Regions from separate parts of the Pseudomonas petroselini genome, predicted to be linked through region 2. Evidence: predicted binding sites of a transcription regulator. Region 2 holds the regulator's gene; the other holds the start of a gene.
The links. The regulator sigma-54, encoded in region 2, starts transcription at its own class of promoters, with help from an activator protein. The targets are predictions, from matches to a motif close to ANTGGCATNNANNTTGCTNT.
Positions count from the first base shown of each region.

Region 1 (7,351 bases), 740 kb from region 2:
ATCGGCCCATTGGCGCAGCGCCTGTTCCCAGTTGGTGACGGGGGCAGAGTCCTGCGGCAGGCTCAACAGCTCCGGCGGCAGGTCGCTGATGTGCACTTCGCGCCCGGACGCCATCACGGTGATCCAGCGACAGGTGTTCTCCAGCTGGCGCACGTTGCCCGGCCACGGCAGGTTCTTGAGGTATTCCTCGGTCTCGCTTTTCAGCAGCTTCGGCTCGACGGCCAGCTCCTGGGCGGCGCGGCTGAGGAAGTGACGGGCGAGGGTCGGGATGTCTTCGCGACGGTCCGACATGCGCGGAATATGGATGCGGATCACGTTGAGGCGGTGGAACAAGTCCTCACGGAATTTGCCTGCATGCACCAGGGTTTCCAGGTTCTGGTGAGTTGCCGCGATGATGCGCACATCAACTTTGACCGGCGTGTGCCCGCCCACCCGATAGAACTCGCCGTCCGCCAGCACGCGCAACAGGCGGGTCTGGGTATCGGCCGGCATGTCGCCGATCTCATCGAGGAACAGGGTGCCGCCGTCGGCCTGTTCAAAGCGACCGCGACGCAGGTTGGCCGCGCCGGTAAACGCCCCTTTTTCATGGCCGAACAGCTCGGACTCCATCAAGTCCTTCGGGATCGCCGCCATGTTCAGCGCGATAAACGGCGAGGCCGCCCGTGGGCTGTGACGGTGCAGGGCATGGGCCACCAGCTCTTTACCGGTACCCGATTCGCCGTTGATCAGCACGGTGATGTTGGAGTGGCTCAAGCGCCCGATGGCGCGAAACACTTCCTGCATCGCCGGCGCTTCGCCGATGATCTCCGGGGTGCGGGTCAGGGCGGGCGGAGCTTCTTGGTTCTGCTGCTCCTGGGCGTGCTGGTTGGCGCGCTTGACCAGCGCCACCGCCTCGTCCACGTCGAACGGCTTGGGCAGGTATTCAAAGGCGCCGCCCTGATAGGACGCGACAGCGCTGTCCAGGTCCGAGTGCGCGGTCATGATGATCACCGGCAAGCGTGGGTGCTGCTCGCGAATCCGCGCGAGCAGGTCCAGGCCGCTGGCGCCGGGCATGCGGATGTCGGAGATGATCACGTCGGGCTGCTGGCGAGCCAGGCGGCTCATCACCCCGTCCGCGCTGTCGAAGCTCTGGGTGGTCATGCCTTCCTGTTGCAAGGCTTTCTCGAGGACCCAGCGGATAGAACGGTCGTCATCGACGATCCAGACGGTTTCACTACGGCTCATGTCGATGGGGCTCCTTGTTCCAGAGGCAAAAAGATCGAGAAGGTGGTGTGGCCAGGATGGCTCTCACATTCGATCAGACCCTGGTGCTGGCTGATGATGTTCTGGGTAATGGCCAGGCCCAGCCCGGTACCGTCCGGGCGGCCGCTGACCATGGGAAAGAAGATGGTTTCCTGGAGTTCCGCAGGAATGCCTGGGCCGTTGTCGATGATCTCGACTTTGGTCACCAGGCGATGGCGCACATGGCCGATGGTGAACTGGCGCAGGGCACGGGTGCGCAGGCTGATGCGGCCCAGGCGCAGCTCGTTCTGGCTGCTGATGGCCTGCATGGCGTTACGCACGATATTGAGCACCGCCTGGATCATCTGTTCGCGGTCGATCAATACGTCGGGAATGCTCGGGTCGTAGTCGCGCACCAAGGTGATGCAGCCCTGGCTTTCGGCTTCCACCAGGTGACACACGCGTTCGAGCACTTCGTGCACGTTGGTCATCGCCAGCGATGGCAGCTTGTTGGAGCCGAGCATGCGGTCTACCAGGTTACGCAGGCGGTCGGCCTCTTCGATGATGACGTTGGTGTAGTCCTTGAGGTGTTCCTCTGGCAGCTCGCGGGCCAGCAGTTGTGCCGCACCACGAATGCCGCCCAGGGGGTTCTTGATTTCGTGCGCCAGGCCGCGCACCAGCATCTTGCTGGTTTCCTGCTTGGACAGTTGCGCTTCTTCCTTGGTGATGCGCAGCAGGCGGTCGCGGGGGTGCACTTCCAGCAGCAGCAAGGTCGCACCGTTGCTCAGGATAGGGGTCACGGCGTAGTCGACCGTCAGCGTCTGGCCGGTAAGCGCAGTGAGCATGGCTTCGCGCTTGGTGAACGGGTGTGCTTGCTCCACTGCCTGGCGCAATGAGCTCAAGGCTTCGGCCGACTCGGTGAACAATTCGCTGATGAACTGCCCATGGCTGCGCTGGCCGCTGATGGCCAGGAGCATCTCTGCCGCCGGGTTCATGTACTCAAGGCGCAAGTCGTCATTGAGCAAGATGGTCGCGGTGGTCAGGTTGTCGAGTAGCAAACGGTGCAGTGCATCGCTGATGGTCATTGGGACCTCTTTTGGAGCAAGGCGCGGGCTTGAGGCACACGCTGATACAAGGAAAATGCAAAAACCAAACCAAGGCTCCGAAAAGAAGCGTGCAAGCCCTGAAATGGGGGATTTAGGCGCGAAACTGTGGCGTTCTGCCAGCTTGCTCGGGAAGTTTCGAACCAAAATGGGCTGGCCAGGTGGGAAGGGTGCAGTCTATCGCACCAATATAGTGCGGTTTTATGAAGGTTGTTCAGGAAGTGGCGAGTGGATCGTTTTCAGGGCGGGATGAAAACGATCCGGAGTGGGGGATGGATCAGTGTTGTTCGGACAGTGGCATGCCCGGACGGCCCGCGTAAAAGACCAGCAGCTCGACCGGGGTGTTGCCGGTAATACCACGATGTTCAATGCCTACCATCTCGGCCAGGGTTTGCCCTTGCCTCAAGGTGCGCGTCAGTCCGCCCTTACGGGTTTCAACGGTCAGTTCTCCCGAAACGATGTAGGCGGCATTTGGCATTGGGTGAGTGTGCCAGGGCAATTGCGTGTGCGCAGGGATCTTGAGGCGTATGAGCGTCAGTTGCGGCGGACCTGAGGGGTAGGCTTTGTAAGGTGTGCCATCCCATGACGCGCTGCGTTCAAGCAACACCTCTTTTTCGATGTGTACGGCGTTCTTTGGGTGGGTGCCGCAGCCAAGCAACGACAAACCCACCGCTGCTGCAATCAAGCACTTGAGGGTGATCATGGTTCCATCCTGTTCGATAAATGAACAGTCAGGCTATGGCTACCGACCTCGGTGAAGATGCAGGACGGGTCCTCAAATCAAGTAGGTCCAGTGCACAGTTCGGCTGTGGCGCGGATCATCGCCAGCTGACGCAACGGATCGTTCAGTGGCTCATGCACGGCCTCGGCCAACCATTGCGGGCACTGCGGGTCGGCACGCTGCGGGGTGAAGTCGGCCAATTGCTGCAGCAGGCGTTTCTGCAGCTCGTCCAATTGCGGACGGATCTGTTTCACTAGGTCGGGGCGTGGATCGTCAGGTGCCTTGCCCTGGAATTGCCAGTCGGAGAGGTGGGTGTACTGCACCAGTTTGTTGGCTTCGATCTGCGCCGAGAAGAACTGCTCGGCAGCGCCAGGTGGCAGCTTGTAGCTCGGTGCCTGGGCGGCGACGCTGGCGATCACCTCTTGTTCGCGCTTTTTATCTTCTACAGGCTTTTTGCTGTCCCATTTGCTCAGTGCGACCTGATCGGCAATCTCCAAGCGTTCGGCGATGCTGTTGAGCAGCGGTTCGAGCGTGGGTGGCGCGGCACTCGCAGTGGCACTGACGAACAACAGAGCTAACACAAATCGAAACTTCAAGGGTGATCTCCTGTGGGAGGGGCTTGCTCCCGATGGGGGGGTATCAGTTGACCTCTATTTGACTGAACCACCGCCATCGGGAGCAAGCCCCCTCCCACATTTAGATTGGGTTTGCAGGTTTTGAGCGGCGTCAGTCAGAGGCTACCTTAACTTGCGTGGTTGCCTACAGGTGCGCCAGAATCCGCCGGCTTGTACGGCTGGCTTGTCGTCTCTAAGGTTGCTCGGTCGCTGCTCATCAGCGATCAGGTTTAGTAGCCTGAGGGTTAAGTTAAGCTCGTACCGCGCCGATCTTATGGCGGCTGTGTGCAGGGCATCTTCGGATGCGCCGGTTTTTGCTTAACTTCCCCGGTCTACTAACCTGCGCATAGCTGCCACCCCTATCGTTTAGTAGCGAGTCGATGGCGGCCTCATTCGAGGAAGTTAAGACATGTTCAAGCCAACCCCAAATCCACCCCCATCAGTCTTCACAATCGCCGACGATATCGACGACGAAGCCCTGATGATCAACAGCTTCGAGACCTTCTCCTCGGTCAGCACCTTGTTGCTGGATCTCTCTGAGGATCTGGATGGCAAGCACCGCGATGCAGCGCTGGCCATCCACCAGTTGAGTGCATTGGGCACGTTGATGGTCAGCCGGATGCTCGACCGCCAAGCGGCCATCTGATAATCCCAAGGCAAAAAAAAGACCTCCCGGAGGAGGTCTTTTTTGTCACGCCGCTCTAAGAAGCGGCGCTACCGGATCAGCAGCTGTAGTACAGCTCGTATTCCAGTGGGTGTACGAAGGTACGCACCTTGATTTCTTCTTCGCTTTTCAGGCCGATGTAAGCGTCGATGAAGTCGTCGCTGAACACGCCGCCTTTGGTCAGGAACGCACGGCCCTTGTCCAGCTCTTCCAGGGCTTCTTTCAGGCTGCCACACACTTGTGGGATCTCTTTGGCCTCTTCAGGCGGCAGGTCATACAAGTTTTTGTCGGCGGCGTCGCCAGGGTGGATCTTGTTCTGGATACCGTCCAGGCCGGCCATGACCAGGGCAGCGAAGGCCAGGTATGGGTTGGCTGCTGGATCCGGGAAGCGGGCTTCGATACGGCGAGCACGAGGGCTGGACACGTAAGGAATACGGATCGACGCGGAACGGTTACGTGCCGAGTAGGCCAGCATTACCGGTGCTTCGAAACCTGGGACCAGACGTTTGTAGGAGTTGGTCGACGGGTTGGTGAAGCCGTTCAGGGCCTTACCGTGCTTGATGATACCGCCGATGAAGTACAGGGCAGTGTCGGACAGGCCGGCATAACCTTCGCCAGCGAAGGTGTTCTTGCCATCTTTGGCGATGGACAGGTGAACGTGCATACCCGAACCGTTATCGCCGTACAGAGGCTTAGGCATGAAGGTAGCGGTACGGCCGTAAGCAACGGCGGTGTTGTGTACGCAGTACTTCAGGGTCTGTACTTCGTCAGCCTTGGCAACCAGGGTGTTGAACTTCACACCGATTTCGTTCTGACCGGCAGTGGCCACTTCGTGGTGGTGCACTTCGATGACCAGGCCCATGTCTTCCATGGCGTTGCACATGGAGGTACGGATTTCGTGGTCGTGGTCGAACGGCGGAACTGGGAAGTAGCCCCCTTTGATACCTGGACGGTGGCCATGGTTGCCGCCTTCCACGTCTTGGTCGGACATCCAGGAGCCTTGTTCGGAGTAGATCTTGAACATGGAACCGGAGATGTCGGACTTGAACTTAACCTGGTCGAAGATGAAGAATTCTGGCTCTGGGCCCACGAATACGGTGTCACCGATACCGGTGGACTTCAGGTATTCCTCGGCACGCTTGGCGATCGCACGTGGGTCGCGGTCGTAGCCTTGCATGGTCGAAGGCTCGATCACGTCGCAGACGAGGATCAGGGTTGGCTCTTCGGTGAACGGGTCAAGTACGGCAGTGCTGTCGTCCGGCATCAGGATCATGTCGGAGGCTTCGATGCCTTTCCAGCCGGCGATGGAGGAACCGTCGAACATTTTGCCTTCTTCGAAGAAAGCATCATCCAGCGCATCGCGAGCCGGCATGGTCACGTGGTGCTGAGTGCCTTTGGTGTCCGTGAAGCGCAGATCAATCCATTTAACGTCATGATCTTTGATGAGTTGAACCGACTTCGACATAGTGTCCTCCGGGTGGCTTCGGGCTGGGGTAGTGGAGTTAGCCCTTAGAATGTGGGTGATGCCGGCGCGGATAGTCCGCCATGGCAACCTGCCTCACAAGAGAGCAAATTGCATGCCAGTGCGCCAACATGGGTTTTTTGCTCCAAAAACGCCCCTATAACGGTGCATTGCGACAAAAGCCCAAAAAACGCGCACCTCAATGTGGCGCAAAAGCGCGCAAATGCACCTATTTAGTGCGTAGCGCTTACTGTGCATATTAACTGGTTAAACCTTGAGCGATTTCCGCTATAATCCGCGCCCCCCTTTTTCAGCAGGCCCGGCGCGCGCTGTTTCCATGAAATTAATCGTTAAAGTCTTCCCCGAGATCACCATCAAAAGCCGACCGGTACGGACGCGTTTCATCCGTCAGTTGGCCAAGAACATCCGTGCCGTGCTCCGCGATCTGGACCCGGCTGTGGTGGTGAACGGCGTGTGGGACAATCTCGAGCTGGAAACCCGTATCACCGAGCCCAAAGCCTTGAAGGACATGACCGAGCGCCTGAGCTGCATGCCGGGCATCGCGCATTTCCTGCAGGTGGATGAGTACCCACTGGGCGACTTCGACGACATCACCGAGAAGTGCAAGCAGCACTACGGCCAGTCGCTTGAAGGTAAGATTTTTTCGGTGCGCTGCAAGCGTGCCGGCAAGCACACCTTCAGCTCCATGGATGTCGAGAAATATGTCGGCAGCAAGCTGCGTCGCGAGTGCGGCGCCGCCGGAATTTCCCTGAAAGCGCCGCAAATTGAAGTGCGCATGGAAATTCGCGACCAACGGTTGTTTGTGATCCACAGCCAGCACGACAGCATCGGCGGCTACCCGCTGGGCGCCCTGGAACAGACCCTGGTCCTGATGTCCGGCGGTTTCGATTCCACGGTGGCGGCCTACCAGATCATGCGCCGCGGCCTGATGAGCCACTTCTGCTTCTTTAACCTGGGCGGGCGTGCACACGAATTGGGCGTGATGGAAGTCGCGCACTTTATCTGGAAGAAGTACGGCAGCTCCCAACGCGTGCTATTTGTAAGTGTGCCCTTCGAGGAAGTGCTGGGCGAAATTCTCGGCAAAGTCGATAACAGTCATATGGGCGTAGTTTTGAAGCGTATGATGTTGCGCGCTGCGTCCCGGATTGCCGACCAGTTGCAGATTGATGCGCTGGTGACCGGTGAAGCGATCTCCCAGGTCTCCAGCCAGACGCTGCCGAACCTGTCGCTGATCGATTGCGTCACCGAAAAGCTGGTGTTGCGCCCGCTGATCGCCAGCCACAAGCAGGACATCATCGACCTGGCAGAAGAAATCGGCACCGCTGACTTTGCCAAGCATATGCCTGAATATTGCGGGGTCATCTCGGTGAACCCCAAGACCCACGCCAAGCGCAACCGCGTGGAGTACGAAGAACAACAGTTTGATATGGCGATTCTGGAGCGTGCGCTCGAGAACGCCAAGCTGGTCCCGATCGATCGCGTTATCGACGAACTGGGCCAGGATGTGCAGATCGAAGAAGTCAGCGAAGCCCTGGCCGGCCAGAT
Region 1 is NZ_CP173614.1:1,065,474-1,072,824, forward strand. It holds gene ntrC (nitrogen regulation protein NR(I)) at 1-1,224, opposite strand, end outside; gene glnL (nitrogen regulation protein NR(II)) at 1,221-2,306, opposite strand; gene ACI512_RS05050 (cupin domain-containing protein) at 2,602-3,027, opposite strand; gene ACI512_RS05055 (chorismate mutase) at 3,105-3,641, opposite strand; gene ACI512_RS05060 (DUF6124 family protein) at 4,069-4,305, shown strand; gene glnA (type I glutamate--ammonia ligase) at 4,382-5,788, opposite strand; gene thiI (tRNA uracil 4-sulfurtransferase ThiI) at 6,123-7,351, shown strand, end outside.
Region 1: glnA (type I glutamate--ammonia ligase) is a predicted target of sigma-54. The motif match lies at 5,889-5,908, and genes of this name have one in related genera.

Region 2 (7,351 bases):
AACGGCCGGGGGTCAGGATGGTTTCAAGTCGGATCATGGGGGGAGAGTTAACGACCTGTACCTTGCATCAGGTGCAGATTCTTTTCCTTATGCTTTATGAGTTGGCGGTCCAGCTTGTCGTAGAGCGAGTCGATCGCCGCGTACATGTCTTCATGTTCCGCATTGGCGACGAGCTTGGCATTCGGTACATGCAGGGTGGCCTCGATTTTCTGCTTGAGCTTGTCGACCTCCATGATGACCTGCACGTTGGTGATCTTGTCAAAATGCCCCGCAAGCTTGTTCAACTTGCTTTCGGTGTACTCACGCAGGGGCTTGGTAACTTCCAGTTGGTGTCCACTGATGTTGACTTGCATACAGCTTCTCCTTCGTTGCCAGTGCATAACGCGACGGGTAGGAATACCCGCCACTGGTCTGCATTTTAAAACTGCCTGCGCGTCGATCTTGCCTGATCGCCGCTAGGCGAGTTTTAAAACGCATCCCGGAACGCTGTGGCCCGCCCGTCACATCAAACGCTTACGCTCGCTGGAAGGCGCGATCCCAAGGGATTCGCGGTACTTGGCGACGGTTCGACGGGCGACCTGAATGCCTTGTGCCTCCAGTAAACCAGCGATCTTACTGTCACTCAATGGCTTTTTCTGATTTTCAGCAGCAACCAGTTTTTTGATGATCGCGCGGATCGCCGTGGACGAGCATTCACCGCCTTCGGAGGTGCTGACGTGGCTGGAGAAAAAGTATTTCAGTTCATAAATACCCCGAGGGGTATGCATGAATTTTTGCGTGGTCACCCGGGAAATCGTCGATTCATGCATGCCGACCGCTTCGGCGATGTCATGCAGCACCAGCGGTTTCATCGCTTCGTCGCCGTACTCCAGGAAGCCGCGCTGATGCTCGACGATCTGGGTGGCGACTTTCATCAGGGTTTCGTTGCGGCTTTGCAGGCTCTTGATGAACCAGCGCGCTTCCTGCAACTGGTTGCGCATGAAGGTGTTGTCGGCACTGGTATCGGCGCGACGTACGAAGCCGGCGTATTGCGGGTTCACCCGCAGGCGCGGCACCGATTCCTGGTTCAGCTCTACCAGCCAGCGCTCGTTGTCCTTGCGCACAATCACATCGGGAACCACGTATTCGGCTTCGCTCGATTCGATTTGTGAGCCAGGACGCGGGTTGAGGCTCTGTACCAGCTCGATGACCTGGCGCAGGTCGTCTTCCTTGAGCTTCATGCGGCGCATCAACTGGCTGTAGTCGCGGCTGCCCAGCAGGTCGATGTAATCGGTCACCAGGCGCTGGGCTTCGGCGAGCCAGGGGGTCTTGGCCGGTAACTGGCGCAATTGCAGCAACAGGCATTCGCTGAGGGTGCGTGCGCCGATGCCGGCGGGCTCGAACTGTTGGATGCGGTGCAGGACGGCTTCGATCTCGTCCAGCTCGATATCCAGCTCCGGATCGAAGGCTTCAAGAATTTCTTCGAGCGTCTCGTCCAAGTAACCCTGGTTATTGATGCAGTCGATCAGGGTCACGGCGATCAAGCGATCGGTGTCCGACATCGGCGCAAGGTTCAGTTGCCACAGCAGGTGGCTCTGCAGGCTCTCGCCAACGGAGGTGCGGGTGGTGAAGTCCCACTCGTCATCGTCATTGCTGGGCAGGCTGCTGGCGCTGGTCTGGTAGACGTCTTCCCAGGCCGTGTCGACCGGAAGCTCGTTGGGAATGCGTTCGTTCCAGTCGCCTTCCTCAAGGTTATCCACCGTAGGGGCGGTTTCCTGGTAGGAGGGTTCCTGCACGTCGGGATTGGGTTTTTGCTCGATATTATCGGCCAGCGGGTCTGCATTATCGAAGTCGTCGCCTTCCTCCTGGCGTTCGAGCATCGGATTGGACTCCAGGGCCTCCTGGATTTCCTGTTGCAGGTCCAGGGTCGACAATTGGAGCAGGCGGATGGCCTGTTGCAGCTGCGGTGTCATCGTCAGCTGCTGGCCCATTCTCAGGACTAGCGATGGTTTCATGGCAGGGGCTTAACACCTTATTCGCCGGCGCAATGCGCCATCCACGACAGGGCGCGTGAGCGCCAAACATAAGCAAATTATATGCCTGATGTCGGGGGCTTTGCCTAGAGCGCGGTAACAATAAAAATCCGGAGGTTTTCATTGACTCCCGCGCACCTTGGCGAACAGCCGTGACACCACGGTGTTTACAGGCGGAACTCGTGACCCAGGTACACTTCCTTGACCAGCTCGTTGGCCAGGATGGTGGCGGAATCACCTTCGGCGATCAGCTGGCCATCGTTGACGATATACGCTGTTTCGCAGATATCGAGGGTCTCACGGACGTTGTGGTCGGTGATCAGCACGCCAATGCCCTTGGCCTTGAGGTGATGGATGATCTGTTTGATGTCGCCCACCGAGATCGGGTCGACGCCCGCAAACGGTTCGTCCAGCAGGATGAACTTGGGCGCAGTGGCCAGGGCGCGGGCGATTTCCACACGGCGACGCTCACCGCCGGACAGGCTCATGCCGAGGTTGTCGCGGATATGGTTGATGTGGAACTCCTGCAGCAGGCTTTCCAGCTCCTTGCGACGGCCGTCACGGTCGAGTTCCTTGCGGGTCTCGAGGATGGCCATGATGTTATCGGCGACCGACAGTTTGCGGAAGATCGACGCTTCCTGCGGGAGATAGCCGATACCGGCGCGGGCGCGGCCGTGCATCGGCTGGTGGCTCACGTCCAGGTCGTCGATCAGTACGCGGCCCTGATCCGCCTGGACCAGGCCGACGATCATGTAGAAGCAGGTGGTCTTGCCGGCGCCGTTAGGGCCGAGCAAGCCGACGATCTGGCCGCTGTCGATCGACAGGCTGACGTCGCGCACGACCTGACGGCTTTTATAGGCCTTGGCCAGATGCTGGGCTTTCAGGGTTGCCATTACTCGGCCTTCTTCTTCGGCTGGATGACCATGTCGATCCGTGGACGAGGTGCAGTGACCTTGTTGCCATTGGCGCGACCGGCGTTAGCGATCTGTTTCACGGTGTCATAGGTGATCTTTTCACCTTCCGTGGAGTTGCCGTCCGGGCTGAGTACTTTCGCCTGGTCGATCAGTACGATGCGGTTCTGCTGGGCGTGATACTGGATGGTCTTGCCGTAGCCCTTCATCGGACCGGTATCGGCAGCGGACTGCTTCTGTTCGAAGTAAGCCAGGTTGCCGACCGAGGTCACCACATCAATGTCGCCAGCCGGGGTGCGAGTCAGGGTCACGGTATTACCAGTGATCTTCATCGAGCCTTGGGTGATGATCACGCCGCCGGTATAGGTGGCGACGCCTTGTTTATCATCCAACTGCGCATCGTCAGCCGAGATGTGGATCGGTTGCTGGCTATCGTTCGGCAGAGCCCAGGCGCTCACGCTTCCCAGTGCTGCGCCCAGACCGAGCAAAATAGGGAGAGTTTTAACGAGCCTCATACTGTCCTCTTACGTTCGATAGCAGGTGTATCCTGCTTTCTTTCAAATACGCTTTCATTCCCTTGCCAGTCGATACACCGCCAGCGCCGTCGATTCTAACGTCTTGCTCGGTCTGCGCATATTGCTTCTGCGGGAATACGGTCATGCGACTGCTGGTAATCACGGTCTCACGTTTTTTATCGTCAGTGCGCGCAACGCGCACCGAGTCGATCAGTTCCACCTCGGTACCGTCCGGGTTGACCTCGCCACGTTTGCTGGTGACGTGCCATGGGAACTCGGTACCGCGGTAAATGTTCATGTCGGGGTTGGTCAGCAGGGTGACTTCGCTGGCCTTGACGTGTTCGACCTTGTCCGAGGTCATCTCGTACTGCACTTTGCCGTCGGGCAGGAACTGCACGCTCTTGGCATTGGTGGCGTAATAGTCGATAGCGCCTTCGTCAACCTGTGCGGCAGGCTGGTCGAGAAAGCGCTCCGGGCTGATATTCCAGTAGCCCACCGCCAGGAACAGCGCAGCGATGACCCCGAATAACAGGAAGTTGCGAATCTTTTTGCTCAGCATAAAACGCTCTATAAGTAGGCGGCGTGGGCCGCTTCAAGGCTACCCTGGGCTCGCAGGATCAGCTCGCAGAACTCGCGTGCGGCACCTTCACCGCCACGGGCGGTAGTGATGCCATGGGCGTGCTCGCGAACAAAGGCTGCCGCGTTGGCGACCGCCATGCCCAGGCCCACTCGGCGGATCACCGGCAAGTCGGGCAAGTCATCGCCCAAGTAGGCGACCTGCTCATAGCTTAGGTTGAGTTGGCCAAGAAGCTCGTCCAGAACCACCAGTTTATCCTCGCGGCCCTGATACAGGTGAGGAATCCCCAGGTTTTGTGCGCGACGTTCCACAACGGGGGTTTTTCTGCCGCTGATAATCGCCGTTTGCACGCCCGACGCCATCAGCATCTTGATGCCCTGGCCGTCGAGGGTGTTAAAAGTCTTGAATTCACTGCCGTCTTCGAGGAAGTACAAGCGGCCATCGGTCAGCACGCCGTCAACGTCGAAAATCGCCAGCTTGATGTTTTTACCGCGTTGCAACAGGTCGCTGGTCATTTACATCACTCCCGCACGCAGCAAGTCGTGCATGTTCAGGGCGCCAATCGGGCGGTCGTCGCCATCGACCACCACCAGTGCGCCGATCTTGTGGTCTTCCATGATTTTCAAGGCCTCGGCTGCCAGCATTTCGGGGCGCGCGGTCTTGCCGTGAGGTGTCATCACTGCGTCGATGCTGGCGGTGTGGATGTCGATGGTGCGGTCCAGGGTGCGGCGCAAGTCACCGTCGGTGAACACCCCGGCCAGGCGGCCATCGGCTTCCAGGATCACCGTCATGCCTAAACCCTTGCGAGTCATTTCCATCAGCGCGTCCTTCAGCAGGGTGCCGCGCTGGACGTGGGGCAACTCATCACCCGAGTGCATGACGTTTTCCACTTTCAGCAGCAGGCGGCGGCCCAGGGCGCCCCCCGGGTGCGAAAACGCAAAGTCCTCGGCGGTAAATCCACGCGCCTCCAGCAGCGCCACCGCCAGGGCATCACCCATCACCAGGGCGGCAGTGGTGGAGGAAGTCGGCGCCAGGTTCAGCGGGCAGGCTTCGTGGTCCACGTGAACGTTGAGGTTGACTTCGGCGGCCTTGGCCAGCGTCGATTCCGGGTTGCCGGTGATGCTGATCATCTGGATGCCCAGGCGCTTGATCAGCGGCAACAGGGTCACGATTTCGTTAGTGCTGCCGGAGTTGGACAGCGCCAGGATGATGTCATCCTTGGTGATCATGCCCATGTCGCCGTGACTGGCTTCGGCGGGGTGCACGAAAAACGCGGTGGTCCCGGTGCTGGCCAGGGTGGCGGCGATCTTGTTGCCAACGTGGCCCGACTTGCCCATGCCGACCACGACAACGCGGCCCTTGCTGGCCAGAATCATCTCGCAGGCGCGTACGAAATCTGCGTCGATATGCGCCAGCAAGCCTTCTACGGCTTCAAGCTCGAGGCGGATGGTGCGTTGTGCGGATTGAATAAGGTCGCTGGATTGGCTCATGTCTGAAATCGTATAGCCTGACGAAAAGTCGGCGATTATAGCGGTAATGATCAATTCCCTCACGCAAGTTCGTCAGGGTTTGTTCGCGGTGCGCTTGGGATTCCCTCCTTAGTAACATAGCTGGCAACGTTTTTTCCCTGTCCCGGATCTGAACAAGCACTGTTCCGGCCTTGGGCGCCCTGCACCAGCAGTGATATAGTTCGCGGCCAGTTCGGTCCGCTCTGCCCATGTGGCCATCGATTGCGCAACTATTGTGCGGCTGATGCAAACGTTTGTCGCAAGCGTGGTGTCTGAGTGAGAGGCTGCATCCCAAGGAGTTTAGATGAGTGCCGATAACGCCTACGCGGTCGAGCTGAAGGGACTGACCTTCAAGCGCGGGACGCGCAGCATCTTCAATAACGTCGATATCCGCATTCCGCGCGGCAAGGTCACGGGCATCATGGGGCCTTCTGGTAGTGGCAAGACCACCCTGTTGCGCCTGATGGGCATGCAATTGCGGCCCAGTGCCGGCGAAGTGTGGGTAAACGGCCAGAACCTGCCGACGCTGTCGCGCAGCGATCTGTTCGACGCGCGTAAGCACATGGGCGTGCTGTTCCAGAGCGGTGCGCTGTTTACCGACCTTGATGTGTTCGAGAACGTGGCGTTTCCGCTGCGTGTGCATACCCAACTGTCTGACGAAATGATTCGTGACATTGTGTTGCTGAAACTGCAGGCCGTAGGCCTGCGCGGTGCCATCGACCTGATGCCCGACGAACTGTCCGGCGGTATGAAGCGTCGTGTGGCCCTGGCCCGCGCCATTGCCCTCGACCCGCAGATCCTCATGTATGACGAGCCCTTCGTCGGTCAGGACCCTATCGCCATGGGCGTGTTGGTGCGCCTGATCCGCTTGCTCAACGATGCACTGGGCATCACCAGCATCGTGGTCTCCCATGATCTTGCAGAAACCGCGAGCATTGCCGATTACCTCTATGTCGTCGGCGATGGCCAGGTTCTGGGGCAGGGCACGCCCGAAGAACTGATGAACGCTGATAACCCGCGCATTCGCCAATTCATGACCGGCGATCCTGATGGCCCTGTGCCTTTTCACTTTCCGGCAGCGGATTACCGCTCAGATCTTCTGGGGAAGCGCTGATGCGCAAGACATCTCTTATCGAAAAGGTTCGCCTTTTCGGTCGCTCGGGCATCGACATCGTCGAAGTGCTGGGCCGTTCGACGATTTTCCTGTTTCACGCCTTGCTCGGCCGCGGCGGCATAGGTGGCGGCTTCGGCCTACTGGTCAAGCAGTTGCATGCTGTAGGTGTGATGTCCCTGGTGATCATCGTGGTCTCCGGGGTGTTCATCGGCATGGTGCTGGCGCTGCAGGGCTTCAATATTCTGTCCAGCTATGGTTCGGAGCAGGCGGTGGGGCAGATGGTCGCCCTGACGTTGTTGCGAGAGCTGGGGCCGGTGGTGACCGCTTTGCTGTTCGCCGGGCGTGCGGGTTCCGCGCTGACCGCCGAAATCGGCAACATGAAGTCCACCGAGCAGCTGTCCAGCCTGGAAATGATCGGCGTGGACCCGCTCAAGTACATTGTTGCCCCGCGTCTGTGGGCCGGCTTCATTTCCCTGCCACTGCTGACGATCATCTTCAGCGTGGTGGGTATCTGGGGCGGTTCGTGGGTGGCGGTGGACTGGCTCGGCGTCTACGACGGCTCTTACTGGGCCAACATGCAAAACAGCGTGACGTTCACGGGCGACGTGCTCAACGGCATCATAAAGAGCATCGTTTTCGCCTTTGTAGTGACCTGGATCGCCGTATTCCAAGGCTACGACTGTGAGCCCACTTCAGAAGGGATCAGTCGTGCCA
Region 2 is NZ_CP173614.1:1,803,360-1,810,710, forward strand. It holds gene ptsN (PTS IIA-like nitrogen regulatory protein PtsN) at 1-37, opposite strand, end outside; gene hpf (ribosome hibernation-promoting factor, HPF/YfiA family) at 48-353, opposite strand; gene ACI512_RS08415 (RNA polymerase factor sigma-54) at 501-1,994, opposite strand; gene lptB (LPS export ABC transporter ATP-binding protein) at 2,180-2,905, opposite strand; gene lptA (lipopolysaccharide transport periplasmic protein LptA) at 2,905-3,438, opposite strand; gene lptC (LPS export ABC transporter periplasmic protein LptC) at 3,425-3,997, opposite strand; gene ACI512_RS08435 (HAD family hydrolase) at 4,006-4,530, opposite strand; gene ACI512_RS08440 (KpsF/GutQ family sugar-phosphate isomerase) at 4,531-5,505, opposite strand; gene ACI512_RS08445 (ATP-binding cassette domain-containing protein) at 5,828-6,637, shown strand; gene mlaE (lipid asymmetry maintenance ABC transporter permease subunit MlaE) at 6,637-7,351, shown strand, end outside.